Regions from separate parts of the Streptomyces sp. CA-135486 genome, predicted to be linked through region 2. Evidence: riboswitches for the same ligand, from Rfam matches in the RefSeq annotation. Region 2 holds a riboswitch; the other holds the start of a gene.
The links. Region 2 has a riboswitch for S-adenosylmethionine ahead of ACQEVG_RS08910 (aminotransferase class V-fold PLP-dependent enzyme). Riboswitches for the same ligand answer to the same signal wherever they lie in the genome.
Positions count from the first base shown of each region.

Region 1: it holds a riboswitch for S-adenosylmethionine, as region 2 does, so the genes downstream of both, thrC (threonine synthase) here and ACQEVG_RS08910 (aminotransferase class V-fold PLP-dependent enzyme) in region 2, are expected to answer to the same signal.

Region 1 is NZ_JBNJMM010000001.1:317,478-324,582, reverse strand. It holds gene groL (chaperonin GroEL) at 1-540, opposite strand, end outside; gene ACQEVG_RS01590 (cold-shock protein) at 911-1,114, opposite strand; gene ACQEVG_RS01585 (MoaD/ThiS family protein) at 1,545-1,820, opposite strand; gene thrC (threonine synthase) at 1,847-3,127, opposite strand; SAM riboswitch class I at 3,145-3,272, opposite strand; gene ACQEVG_RS01575 (glucosyl-3-phosphoglycerate synthase) at 3,417-4,382, shown strand; gene ACQEVG_RS01570 (hypothetical protein) at 4,421-4,597, shown strand; gene ACQEVG_RS01565 (alpha,alpha-trehalose-phosphate synthase (UDP-forming)) at 4,651-6,054, shown strand; gene otsB (trehalose-phosphatase) at 6,099-6,959, opposite strand; gene ACQEVG_RS01555 (DUF3263 domain-containing protein) at 6,969-7,105, opposite strand, start outside.
Region 2 is NZ_JBNJMM010000001.1:1,966,522-1,973,626, forward strand. It holds gene qcrB (cytochrome bc1 complex cytochrome b subunit) at 1-310, shown strand, start outside; gene trpD (anthranilate phosphoribosyltransferase) at 442-1,506, shown strand; SAM riboswitch class IV at 1,605-1,722, shown strand; gene ACQEVG_RS08910 (aminotransferase class V-fold PLP-dependent enzyme) at 1,950-3,359, shown strand; gene ACQEVG_RS08915 (Lrp/AsnC family transcriptional regulator) at 3,414-3,695, opposite strand; gene ACQEVG_RS08920 (rhomboid family intramembrane serine protease) at 3,766-4,494, opposite strand; gene ACQEVG_RS08925 (hypothetical protein) at 4,645-4,887, shown strand; gene ACQEVG_RS08930 (NYN domain-containing protein) at 4,923-6,284, shown strand; gene ACQEVG_RS08935 (NlpC/P60 family protein) at 6,609-7,105, shown strand, end outside.

The DNA of each region.
Region 1 (7,105 bases), 1.6 Mb from region 2:
GGTCTGGGACTCCTCGACGGTGATGACGCCTTCCTTGCCGACCTTGTCCATGGCCTCGGCGATGAGCTCACCGATCTGGGTGTCGGCAGCGGAGATGGAGGCGGTCGAAGCGATCTGCTCCTTGGTCTCCACGTCCTTGGCCTGCTCGAGCAGGGCACCGGAGACGGCCTCGACGGCCTTCTCGATGCCACGCTTGAGGGCCATCGGGTTGGCGCCGGCGGCTACGTTGCGCAGGCCCTCGCGTACGAGCGCCTGAGCGAGAACGGTCGCGGTGGTCGTACCGTCGCCGGCGACGTCGTCCGTCTTCTTGGCGACTTCCTTGACCAGCTCGGCGCCGATCTTCTCGTACGGGTCCTCGAGCTCGATCTCCTTGGCGATGGAAACACCATCGTTGGTGATCGTGGGGGCGCCCCACTTCTTCTCGAGGACGACGTTACGGCCCTTGGGGCCAAGGGTGACCTTGACGGCGTCGGCGAGCTGGTTCATCCCGCGCTCGAGACCGCGCCGTGCCTCCTCGTCGAACGCGATGATCTTGGCCATGTGAAGTGGTCCTCCCGGACTGGGGTGGATTCTCCGGACCGCGCCTGGCGCCCGCGACGGACGGCCTGCAGGCCTTGTGGTTCCTTGCCCCACCCGGCTTGCGGACCTCACCGACCCGGTCCTCGTTGTCACTCTCACTGTCAGAGTGCTAACGCCAATGATTAGCACTCGACCCATGAGAGTGCAAGCGCCCGAAGGGCTCCGTGAGGGGTGGTGGTCGGGCGACGGGTGGGCGCAAGCGCCCGAAGGGCTCCGTGCGGGGCGCGGGGCGGGCGCAGGCGCGTGGACGCGCACGAGGGGCCCGCATCCCTCGCGGGATGCGGGCCCCTCGGCGTGAGCGTGAGTGCGTCGGTGGTCGATCGCGCCGAGATCAGACGGCGAGCTTGACCATGTCCGCCTGCGGCCCCTTCTGGCCCTGCGAGATCTCGAATTCAACTCGCTGACCCTCTTCAAGGGTGCGGTAGCCGTCCATCTGGATCGCACTGTAGTGGACGAAAACATCCGCACCACCGTCGACCGCGATGAAGCCGTACCCCTTCTCCGCGTTGAACCACTTGACGGTGCCCTGAGCCATGCCTAACTCCCCTATTACTGGCCCTTGCGCAGGACCGCACTTCGCGGACCCGGGTCAGACCTCACCCCGACAGGAGGGGTGTGCGCCGGAACGCGTCGACCGCGGCTGAATGTATCTGCCCAACTGCCCTCTGCAACAGGTCAATCGGACGAGAATTCCGAGCGCGCGCGAACGGAAAATTGACCTGAATTCAAGAAATTACGGGGCAAGTCGGGCCCGGCAAATCACACCTAAGAGAGGCAATTCGATCGACCATATTGGCTGCTTCTTGTCAGGCTCGGGCGCATTCTCATATGCGGCCGGCACACGCAGCGGAGGGGGGCTTCCCCAACTGTACCGCGCTCAACCATACAGAATTGCCCCCTCCGCTTCTCTTGCGGAGAGGGCAATACGCGTAACTCTGTGTGCCGTCCGACACGGCGTCTGACGATCAGCCTCCGGCGACGGCGGGGATGATCGAAACTCCCGCCCCGTCCGGCGTCGCCGTCTCGAGTCCCTGCTCGAAACGCACGTCGTCGTCATTCACGTACACGTTCACGAAGCGGCGCAGCTTGCCCTGGTCGTCGAGGACCCGGGCGGCGATGCCGGCGTGGTTCTTCTCCAGGTCGGCGATCACCTCGGAGAGGGTCGCGCCCTGGGCCGAGACCTCGGCCTGACCGCCCGTGTAGGTACGGAGAATGGTGGGGATGCGGACGTTGACACTCATGGTGCGTGCCTTTCTCGGGAGTCGGATCAGCCGGCCAGGCCGGCGTCGCGGAACGCGTCCAGGCTCGGGCGAATCGTCGCGGTCGGGCCGGTCGTCGGCGCCACCGCGTCCAGGGTCTTGAGGCCGTCGCCGGTGTTGAGGACGACCGTGGTGAGCGCCGGGTCGAGCACGCCCGCCTCGATCAGCTTCCGCGTCACGCCCACGGTCACGCCACCCGCGGTCTCCGCGAAGATGCCCTCCGTGCGAGCGAGCAGCTTGATCGCGTCGACGATCTGCTCGTCGTTGACGTCCTCGACCGCGCCGCCCGTGCGGCGGGCGATGTCCAGGACGTACGGGCCGTCGGCCGGGTTGCCGATCGCCAGCGACTTGGCGATGGTGTTCGGCTTCTGGGGGCGTACGACGTCGTGTCCGGCCTTGAAGGCGGTCGACACCGGCGAGCAGCCCTCGGCCTGGGCGCCGAAGATCTTGTACGGCTTGTCCTCGACCAGGCCGAGCTTGATCAGCTCCTGCAGACCCTTGTCGATCTTCGTGAGCTGCGAGCCCGAGGCGATGGGGACGACGATCTGGTCCGGCAGCCGCCAGCCGAGCTGCTCGCAGATCTCGTACGCCAGCGTCTTGGAGCCCTCGCCGTAGTACGGGCGGAGGTTGACGTTGACAAAGCCCCAGCCCTCGCCGAGCGGGTCGCCGATGAGCTCCGAGCAGAAGCGGTTGACGTCGTCGTAGTTGCCCTCGATGCCGACGAGCTCGCCGCCGTACACCGCGGCCATGACGACCTTGCCCTGTTCCAGGTCGTGCGGGATGAACACGCAGGAGCGGAAGCCGGCCCGCGCGGCGGCGGCGCCGACCGCGCCGGCGAGGTTGCCGGTGGAGGAGCAGGACAGGGTGGTGAAGCCGAAGGCGCGCGCGGCCTCGACGGCGATGGCGACAACGCGGTCCTTGAAGGAGTGCGTCGGGTTGCCGGAGTCGTCCTTGATGTACAGGCCGCCGGTGACGCCCAGCTCACGGGCGAGGTTGTCGGCCTTGACGAGCTTGGTGAAGCCGGGGTTGATGTTCGGCTTCTCGGCCACGTCGGCGGGGACGGGCAGCAGCGGGGCGTACCGCCAGATGTTGTCCGGACCCGCTTCGATCCGCTTCCTCAGCGCCTCGGGGTCGCCGACCGGCAGGTCGTACGCGACTTCCAGCGGCCCGAAACAGGAGGCACAGGCGAAGATCGGACCGAGCTCGAAACGCTCTCCGCATTCGCGACACGAGAGCGCCGCGGCGGGACCGAGGTTCACGGGGGTGGTTGCGACAGTCTGCACAGCCATGGTGGCGAGGCCCTTTCTCCTCATCTTCCTCGTGACGCATTTCGCCACAAGACGGAATTGGCACCTTCCCCACCGTGACCTCGCGGTCGGCGGGAGGGTTGCCGGGGCTTCAACGGGCCGTTCCCTCTGCCCCTCTGGATGAGCGGTATTCGATTGTCAGCGAGACGACCCCGGCATGCGACGGTCATCCGCGTTGTTCAAGACTGTAACCGAAGGCGGGGACGGTTGAGATAGTCGTCCGAACCGCGAGATGGATCACTAGCCGATCACTAGCCAGGGAGTAACGAGCGTGCTGGAAGAGGTGGAGCGCTGGCTGACCAGGCGTTCCTGGTCGGCGGCCGACCGCCCGCTCGGCAGGCTGATGGCCGCCAAGCGCGGTACGACCATCAGCGTCGTCCTGCCCGCGCTCGACGAGGAGTCGACCGTCGGCGAGATCGTCACCGTGATCCGGCGCGAGCTGATGGAGGCCACGGCGCTGGTCGACGAGCTGGTCGTGATCGACTCCGGCTCCAGCGATCGTACAGCCGAGGTGGCCGCGGCGGCCGGCGCCCGGGTGGTGCACCGGGACGCGATCCTGCCCCGGATACCGGCCGTCCCCGGCAAGGGCGAGGTGCTGTGGCGCTCGCTGATGGTGACCAGCGGCGACATCGTCTGCTTCGTCGACGCCGACCTGCGGGAGTTCTCGGCGGACTTCGTCTCCGGAATCGTCGGGCCGCTGCTGACCGACCCCGAGGTGCAGTTCGTCAAGGCGATGTACGACCGGCCGCTGGGTCCCGGGTTCGATCCGCCCGCCTCTGGCAGGACACCGGGGCAGGGCGGCAGGGTCACCGAGCTGGTGGCGCGCCCGCTGCTCAATCTGCACTGGCCGCAGCTGGCCGGTTTCGTCCAGCCGCTGGGCGGGGAGTACGCGGCACGGCGCTCGCTGCTGGAGCGGCTGCCCTTCCCCGTCGGATACGGCGTGGAGCTGGGCCTTCTCGTGGACGCACTGCACACGGTGGGCCTGGACGCACTGGCGCAGGTGGACGTCGGCTCGCGCAAACACCGTCACCAGGACGGTCAGGCGCTGGGCCGGATGGCGGCGGCGATCTACCGCACGGCTCAACTCCGGCTCTCCCGTGGCCACTTGGTGCGGCCCGCGCTGACGCAGTTCGTGCGGGGCGAGGGTGGTTTTGAACCGCGTACGTACACGGTGGACACGGATGAGCGGCCGCCGATGCGCGAGATCGGTGAGTACGCGGCGCGTCGCGCGGCATAACCACGAAGAACCGGCCATCTTGTCTAAATTTCCTATGTATGAGCTTTGTATACAGAGTGGCGTTTCTCGGGCAGGCGGTGGCCGACACCATCGCCCCCGCGCATCGTGGCAACCACAACAGCGAGCTCTTGTGGCTGCTGGGCGGCCTGGCCCTGAGCCTGACCGCGGCCGGGGTGGTCGCGGTCGCCGCGACACGGGGACGGCGTCATCATTGAAGCCGTGCCGTACTCACGTTTGAGGGTCTGAGGGACGGGCTAGGTTTCGCGACATGGTTTCCGAGCACGCTGCCGCCCAGGTACTCGTCGCGTCGAATCGCGGCCCGGTCTCGTACACCCGGAACGAGGACGGGAGCCTCGACTCCCGCCGCGGCGGGGGCGGCCTGGTCTCCGGTCTCTCGGCCATCGGCTCCGAGGCGGAGGCGCTGTGGGTCTGCGCCGCCCTCGGGGACGGCGACCGCGAGGCGGTACGGCGCGGGGTGGCCGAGCCCGGGGTACGGATGCTCGACATCGACACCACGGTGTTCGCCGAGGCGTACAACGGCATCGCGAACTCGGTGCTGTGGTTCCTCCACCACATGCTGTACCAGACGCCGCTGGAGCCGGTCTTCGACGCGGAGTTCCGCCGCCAGTGGGCGTCGTACGAGGCATACAACCGCGCCTTCGCGGACGCACTGGCCGAGGAGGCCGCGCCGGGCGCCGCCGTCCTGATACAGGACTACCACCTCGCGCTGGCGCCCCGGATGCTCCGCGCCCACCGCCCCGACCTGCTCATCGGCCACTTCTCGCACACACCGTGGGCCCCGCCGGAGTACTTCCGGCTGCTGCCCGACGACATCGCCGCCCAGCTGCTCGGCGGCATCCTCGGCGCCGACCGGGCCGCGTTCCTCACCCGTCGCTGGGCGGACGCGTTCACCGACTGCTGTCACAGCGTGCTGGGCCCCGGCATCCCGTCCGGCACCCGGATCGGGGTGCACGGCCTCGGCGCGGACGCGGACTTTCTGCGGGAGCGGTCGGACCGGCCGGACGTCCATGAGCGCCTGGTGGCACTGCGCGAGCAGGTCGGCGGGACGGACCGGAAGACGATCGTGCGGGTGGACCGCACCGAGCTGTCCAAGAACATCGTGCGCGGGCTGCTCGCCTACCGGCACCTCCTCGAGACCCGTCCCGAGTGGCGGGAGCGGGTCGTCCATGTCGCCTTCGCCTACCCGTCCCGGCAGGACCTGGCGGTCTACCGCGAGTACACGGCAGAGGTCCAGCGCGTCGCCGACGAGATCAACTCGACGTACGGGACGGCGACTTGGAGCCCTGTCGTACTCCATGTGAAGGACGACTTCGCCCGCTCGCTGGCCGCCTACCGGCTCGCGGACGTGGCACTGGTCAACCCCATCCGCGACGGCATGAACCTGGTCGCCAAGGAGATTCCGGTCGTCTCGGACGAGGGCTGCGCGCTGGTGCTTTCGCGCGAAGCGGGAGCACACGAGGAGCTGGGCGAGGATGCCGTGACGGTCAATCCGTACGACGTGACGGGCACCGCCGACGCCCTCCACGAGGCGCTGACGATGCCGGACGACGAACGGGCCCGGCGCACGAAGCGCCTGGCGGCCGCGGCGACCGCGCTGCCGCCGCAGAAGTGGTTCCTGGACCAGCTGAGGGCGCTGCGCGAGGGGGCGTAGGAACTCCGGGCCGCCCGGGCCGGCCTGCTCCGACCGGCTCCGGGCTACTCCGACCGGCTCTGCAGGCGCTGCGCGAGCGCGCCCAGGAACTCCACGACCGCCGCCGGACCCGCCAGCAGCAGGTCGGCGCGGCCCGCGACCTCCGGGACCTCCGCGCTGCCGCTGCACACCAGCAGACCGGGCACCCCGTCCGAGCGGAGCTTCTCGACGGCCGCGAAGGCGGGCAGATCGCCCAGGTCGTCGCCCGCGTACAGGACCGATTCGGCCCCCACTTCGCGTACGTACTCGGCGAGGGCCACGCCCTTGTCCATGCCCGGCGGGCGCAGCTCCAGGACCATGCGGCCCGGTTCCACGATCAGCCCATGGCGGGCGGCGAGTTCGGCAAGCGGCTCGCGCAGCGCGTCGAACGCGGCCTGCGGGTCGGTCGCACGGCGGGTGTGGACCGCGACCGCCCGGCCCTTCTCCTCGATCCAGGTGCCGTGCCAGGCGCCGATGCGGTCGAGGAATCCGGGCAGTTCGGCGCGGACGGTGGCGACGCCGGGGTGCGGGGCGGGGGCGTTGACCGTGCCGCTGACGGCGTCCCAGCGCTCGGCGCCGTAGTGGCCGAGGACGACGAGGTGGTCCAGGCCGGGCTCTCCGGCGAAGCCGCCGTAGCGAACGGCGACTCCGGCGGGCCGGCCGGTGACCACGGCGACGGAGGCGACCCGGGGCGCCAGGGCGGCGATCGCGGGGACCGCGCCGGGGTGGGCGCGGGCCTGCTCGGGGTCGGGCACGATCTCGGCGAGCGTGCCGTCGAAGTCGAGGCCTACAACGGATTTCTCGGGCCGGGCGACAAGCGCGGCCAGGCCTTCACGGCCGGCGGGGGTGGACGGCGTCGGCAGGGGGTGCGCGTACGGGAAGCCCATGACCCGACCCTATCGGCGACTGCGTTTGGCGTCCCTGACACGGCGGAGCCGGTTGACCGTGACAGGGTCGTGGGCGAGGGCGCGCTCGTCGTCGATGAGAGCGTTGAGGAGCTGGTAGTAGCGGACCGGGGAGATGCCGAGCTGCT
Region 2 (7,105 bases):
GCGTCGCGACAGGGAGAAGGTGCTGCACGGACGCGAGTCCGGCATCATCAAGCGCCTGCCGCACGGTGAGTTCGTCGAGGTCCACGAGCCGCTCAACCAGGAGCAGGTGTACACGCTGACGGCGCACGAGCAGCCGAGGCCCCTGGAGATCGGCCCGACGGTCGACGAGAACGGTGTCGAGCGCAAGGTCCCCGTCACCCAGAAGCTCAGGGCGAGGCTCAGCAAGTCGTTCTACGGCGAGGGGACCCACATTCCCAAGCCGACGCCCGATGAGTACAAGGAGATCACGAGCGGCCACGGCCACCACTGATCCCAGCTGACCGCGCGCAGCGGTCGCCACAGCTGGAGCCCCGTCCATTCACCGGACGGGGCTCTTTGCTGTCCCCGGGGCTGGATAGGGTGGGGAGCATCCCTGTTCGGCTGTGGACCCTGGAGTGGACCATGAACGTTGTGACCCGTGGCGGCGGCGACAGCGTGGCGGACCTCTCCTGGCCCGCCGTGCTGAACGCGCTCCTGGAGAACCACGACCAGAGCGCCGACGCCACGGCGTGGGCGATGGACCGCATCCTCAGCGGCGAGGCGACGAACGCGCAGATCGCGGGCTTCGCGGTGGCCCTGCGGGCCAAGGGCGAGACCGTCGAGGAGATCTCCGGTCTCGTACGGACCATGTACGCGCACGCGAATCTGATCGAGGTGCCCGGGCCCAGCGTCGACATCGTCGGCACCGGCGGCGACGGCGCCAGAACCGTGAACATCTCCACGATGTCCGCGATCGTCGTCGCGGGGACGGGCGCGAAGGTCGTCAAGCACGGCAATCGTGCCGCGTCGTCGGCGAGCGGCGCATCGGACGTACTGGAGAAGCTGGGCGTCAATCTCGAACTCACCCCGCAGCGGGTCGTCGAGGTCGCGGACGAGGCGGGGATCACCTTCTGCTTCGCCGTGAAGTTCCACCCGGCGCTGCGGCATGTGGCGGCCGCCCGCAAGGAGCTGGGCATCCGCACCACGTTCAACTTCCTTGGCCCGCTGACCAATCCGGCGAAGGTGAAGGCTCAGGCCACCGGGGTCGCGGACGCGCGCATGGCGCCGATCCTGGCCGGTGTGCTGGCCGAGCGCGGCTCCTCGGCACTGGTCTTCCGCGGTGACGACGGTCTGGACGAGCTGACGACGACGGCGACGTCGCGGGTGTGGGTGGTACGGGACGGCGCGGTGCGCGAGGAGGCTTTCGATCCGCGGGACATCGGCATCGACCTGGTGCCGGTGGAGGCGCTGCGGGGCGCCGACGCCTCGTACAACGCGGATGTCGCGCGCCGGCTGCTGGGCGGTGAGACCGGGCCGGTACGGGACGCGGTGCTGCTGAACTCGGCGGCGGCTCTGGCGGCGCTGGAGCCGACGGACGGCACGCTGAACGAGCAGCTTGCGGCGGGCATGGCCAGGGCCGCCCAGTCGATCGACTCGGGTGCGGCCAGGGCGGCGCTCGAACGCTGGGTGGCAGTCAGTAACACCTGAGGTCTGTGTGGCGTGAGGCAAGGCGTGGTGCTGATTCCCGTCTCAGGAACTGGACCTCGCCTTGCACGCCGCGAGTCGTATGGCAGGATGCTCTTCAAGGTCATGAGTGACAGCGATTAAGGCCCCGGCTCGCTGTCCGGCAACCCTCCGTCCGTGGCGGGGTGCCCCGGGTGAAGACCAGGCCGTGGGCAGCGAGGTCTGCGGCAAGCGCGGACCCCTGCACACCCTGGGGTCCTGGTCCTCAAGGGAGCAGTCTCGTGAGCAAGCGAATGCGGTAGGGCTTCTCGCCCCGACTTCAGTACGCCTCCGTACGGCCGGTTGCCGTGCGATCGAGGCAACCCCCGTGTGCCGAGCGGCCGTTGAGCGCCGATGCGCGGGTTCACGAAGCCTCCCCCTGACTCCGTCGGGGGACCCCCAGCCTTGTCCTGCCAGGAGATACCGCCATGTCCGCACGCCCGAACGCCGTTGCCTCCGCCTCCGCTTCCTCCGTAGCCTCTGCTGCTTCCGACTCCGCCGACCCCGCCTGCGCGGCGCCGCTGCCGGTCCTCGGCCGCGATGTGACGGTCCCGCTCGTGACCGGCGGTGAGGTCACCTACGCCGCCCTCGACTACGCCGCGAGCGCGCCGGCGCTGCAGCGGGTGTGGGACGACGTGGCCGCGTACGCGCCGTACTACGGCAGCGTGCACCGGGGTGCCGGGTACCTCTCGCAGCTGTCCACCGACCTCTTCGAGAACAGCCGGGTCACGGTCGCCGAGTTCCTCGACTGCCGGCCCGGCGACCAGGTGGTCTTCACCCGCTCGACCACGGACTCCCTCAACCTGCTGGCCCAGGCCGTGCCCGCCGACTGCCAGGTCTTCGTCTTCGAGACCGAGCACCACGCCTCGCTGCTGCCCTGGCGGGACGCGCGGGTGACGTACCTGAACGCGCCGCGCACGCCGGAGGACGCCGTCGCCACGCTGGAGCGCGCGCTCGCCGACCGTGACCCTTATGGCCCCGCGCTGGTCTGCGTGACCGGTGCGTCCAATGTGACGGGTGAGCTGTGGCCGGTGAAGGAGCTGGCGGCCGTCGCGCATGCGCACGGCGCGCGGATCGTGCTGGACGCGGCTCAGCTGGCGCCGCACCACCCGGTCTCCGTGCAGGACCTGGACGTCGACTGGATCGCCTTCTCCGGGCACAAGCTGTACGCACCCTTCGGCTCGGGCGTGCTCGCGGGCCGCTCGGACTGGCTGCAGGACGCGGAGCCGTACCTGGCGGGCGGCGGCGCCTCGCGGAAGGTGGCGCGGCGCACGGACGGCGGTGTGGACGTCGAGTGGCACACCACGGCCGCGCGTCATGAGGCAGGATCGCCGAACGTGATCGGCGTCTACTCCATCGCGTCCGCCTGCAAGGCGCTGGTCGAGGCGGGCTTCGAGTCGCTTGTCGAGCGCGAGCAGCACCTGATCACGAAGGTGCGGGAGGGGCTTGCGGAGGTCCCCGAGGTGAAGGTCCTCTCCCTCTTCGGCGACGACGCACCGAGGGTCGGCGTCATCTCCTTCGTGGTGGAGGGCTGGAACAGCTCGCACTTCGCGGCGGCGCTCTCGGCGGAGTACGGGATCGGCGTCCGGGACGGTCTGTTCTGCGCCCACCCGCTGGTGCGCACGCTGCTCGGCAGCGACCCGCAGGACCCGGGCGAGTGCGGCGCGCCGGAGGCCGAGCCGGGTGAGCGCTCGCTGAACGCGATCAGGGTCAGCTTCGGTGCGGGGACGCCGGACGAGCACGTGGAGCGTTTTGTGGGGGCGGTGAAGGAGCTGGTGCGGGACGGCGCGAAGTGGACCTACCACACGGAGGACGGCCGCTGCGTGCCGGCCGTCTGACCCGGGCCGCTGCCCCTGAACGAGCCCGCGCCCTTGTGGCGCGGGCTTGTTGCCTTACGCGTCCAGTCCGATGGCGAAGGCCGCCTCCAGGTCGTGCTGGGAGTAGGTACGGAACGCCACATGCGTGTCCGTCGCCTCCACGCCCTGGATCTTGCTGATCCGGCCGGGAATGACGTCGGCGAGGTCGTCGTGCTTCGCGACCCGCACCATGGCGATCAGGTCGTAGGTGCCGGTGACGGAGAAGACCTCGCTGACGCTGTCCAGCGCGGCGATCGACTCGGCGATCTCAGGGATGCGGTCCACGCTGGTCTTGATGAGCACGATCGCGGTGATCACGGCTGGCTTTCTCCCTCGGTGGCCGCTGCTTGGGCCTCAAGCCTACTGGGGGTCCCGGGGCCGCCCGGCGTCAGCCTCCTGTCTCACTGCCCTCGGGAATCGCCGCGGCCGTACGCCGGAATCGCCCCCAGGCGTAGAGGAACCCGATCCCGAACCCCACCAGATGCGTCAGATACGCCACCCCCGGACCGCTGCCGGCCCCTCGTGCCGCCAGCCCCTGCAGTACGAACCAGAAGATCAGCACGATCCATGCGGGGAAGCGCAGCGGCAGGAAGAAGAGGAACGGGAAGAGACTGGTGACCCGGGCCTTCGGGAAGAGGTACAGGAACGCCCCGAGCACGCCCGAGATCGCCCCGGACGCTCCCACCAGGGTCTGCTCGGAGTCGGCGTTGGCCGCCGCGTAGGCGAGCAGCGCAAGGTAGCCGCAGCCCAGATAGAACAGGGCGAACTCCAGCTGCCCCATGCGCTCCTCGGCCATCGCCCCGAAGACGTAGAGGAAGAGCATGTTGCCCAGCAGATGCAGCCAACTGCCGTGGACGAAGAGAGCGGTGAGGGGAGTGAGGAGGGCGTCGGGAGAGCTGTTCAGCAGCTCGGCGGGGATCACGCCCCAGCGCTGGAAGTACAGACTCTGCGCGGTCAGCAGCGCGTCACCGGTGCCGTACACCGGGTTGACGCCCGAGACCGGGCTGATCACGAACACCGCACAGCAGACGGCGATCACTGCGTACGTCACCGCGGGTCCGGTGAGCGCGCCCCGCAGGACCGCGCTCCGGAGGCCCGCGCCCCGCCAACCGATCATGGACAGAGCATGGCGTAGTGGGACTGAACGGTACAGGGTGCCTCGCCGCGGCACGGGGTACCGGCAAGGCCGTAGGGTTACGGGCAGTACACCCGCAGTTCGACGGCGCACAGCGGCACCCGCACCCGCATCATGAAAGAGGACGGCTCGATGACGACGGTTCCCCTGCCGACCGCCAAGACCCGCTGGCGCTGCACGCTCTGCGGCAACCTCACCCGCTTCGACGTCACGCGCTCCTCGAAGGTCGTCGAGTACGTCCATCTGGACCTGGCCGGAGAGCCGACGGTCGAGGAGCGCGAGGTGGTCAGTGAGACCATCGAGTCGGTGCGCTGCCGTTGGTGCAACGCGGTGGACCAGATCGAGCTGGTGGACAGGCCGGGCGCCGGCTCCTGAGGGAGCGGCCCGAACGGGTAGTGGGGTGACGGATCGTGGAGCAGCCTGCACACGGCGCTGAGCCGGCCGATGCGGCCGGTGACGCCGCCGAGGCGCTCGACCGCCCGCTGCCGGAGGGCGTACGGCGCCGGGTGGTGGCGCTGGTCTCGGATGCGTTCGGCGGCCTGACGGTCTCCGAACTTCCGGCCCAGCTGCGGCAGTACGCCCGATTCACCCCGACTCGTCGGGCCAAGTTCGCGGGCAACGCGATGGCCGCGGCCCTGGAGAGCGACCCGGTCTTCCGGCAGCGCATCGCCGAGCGGCTCGGCCAGGCCCAGCCGGAGCTGTCCGCTGCGCTGGAGGCCGGTTCGCCGCCCGCGGCCGCCGATCCCGTCGATGTCGCGGCTGCCGCCTATGTGCTGCGTCCCACCGGATGGGTGAAACTCGTCGCCGCCGCGGGCGAGGAGGCCCAGCGGGCGGACGCCGAGCGCGCCGACGAGGCCGGGCGGCGCGAGCTGGAGCGGCTGCGCGAGGAGCTGACCGAGGCCCGCGGGCAGACCAAGAGCGAGACCGAGCGGCTGCGCACGGAGCTGGAGGCGGCTCGCAAGGAAGCCGAGTCGCTGCGCCGCAAGCTGCGCAGCGCCCAGAGCGATGTGAAGCGCGGCGAGGCCGCCCTGCGCCGTACGCACGCCGAGATCGACACGATCAGATCGGAGGCTGCCGCCCAGGTGTCGGCCGCCGAGAGCGAGACCCGTCGGCTCAAGGCTCGCCTCGGCGAGGCGGAGGCCGCCGTGGAGGCGAGCCGCCGGGCCGCCCGCGAGGGCCGCTCGATCGAGGACATGCGGCTGCGGCTGCTGCTGGACACGGTGCTGGACGCGGCCCAGGGGCTGCGCCGTGAGCTGGCCCTGCCGCCCGCCGCCCTCCATCCCGCCGACACGGTCGACGCGGTCGAGCCCGGCCGGATGTCACCCAAGGACATCGCGGCCCGCGCGCTTTCGGAGACCGATCCGGCGCTGCTCGACCAGCTGCTCGCGCTGCCGCAGGCGCATCTGGTCGTGGACGGCTACAACGTCACCAAGACCGGCTATCCGACGATGCCGTTGGAGAAGCAGCGGCTGCGGCTGCTGGGCGGACTCTCGGTGCTCGCCGCGCAGACCGGCGCCGAGATCACCTGTGTCTTCGACGGAGCGGAGCTGGCGGCCCCGGTGCTGCTCGCGCCACCGCGTGGAGTGCGGGTGCTGTTCTCCAAGCCGGGTGTGACGGCGGACGAACTGATCCGTCAGCTCGTACGGGCGGAGCCGCCGGGCCGGCCGGTGGTGGTGGTGTCCACCGACCGCGAGGTCGCCGACGGAGTGGCGAAGGCGGGCGCCCGGCCCGTCGCGTCCGCCTTGTTGCTGAAGCGGCTTTCACGCATCTAAGTAACTCACGCACCCAATGCCCGAATTCGACCGATGTTGACGGGACGTTGTGTCAAGTGGCCACTACTACGCGTGTGATGTGGGTAAAGAATGCAGTCGGTGACCCAGATTTTTCTCATCAGGATTTGAACTGATCACAAGAAGGTCACTAGGGTCAGGCCTCGAACCTTCGCGCGGTTGATCGTCCAGCCGGGGCGAACAGCGAAGGAACCGCCGAATCTGTGCAGTTCAGCCCCTTTGTCCCCAGGGGATGAATGCCCAGAGCCGGGGATTCAACCCCCCACTTGCCCGGTAGGCGGCTCGAGGAAGAAGGAGCTCGCCTTCGTGGCGTCCCACCGTCGACCCAAGCAGCCGAGCCGCACCCGTGTGACCGTGCTCACCGCGACCGCCGCCGCGGCCGTAGCCCTGACCTCCCAGGCCGCCCAGGCCGACCCGAAGCCGAGCAAGAGCGAGGTCAAGGAGAAGGTCGACAAGCTCTACGAAGAGGCGGAGAAGGCCACCGAGAAGTACAACGGGGCCAAGGAGCAGCAGCAGAAGCTCGAGAAGCAGGTCGACGCCCTTCAGGACAAGGTCGCCCGCGGCCAGGACGAGCTCAACACCCTGCGTGACGGCCTCGGTTCGGTGGCGAGCGCCCAGTACCGCTCGGGCGGCATCGACCCGGCTGTGCAGCTCTTCCTCTCCTCCGACCCGGACACGTACCTCGACAAGGCCTCCGCGCTGGACCAGCTGGGCGCCAAGCAGACCGAGGCGCTCGCCGAGATCCAGGCCAAGCAGCGGACCCTCGCGCAGCAGCGCAAGGAAGCCCAGGACAAGCTCGGCGA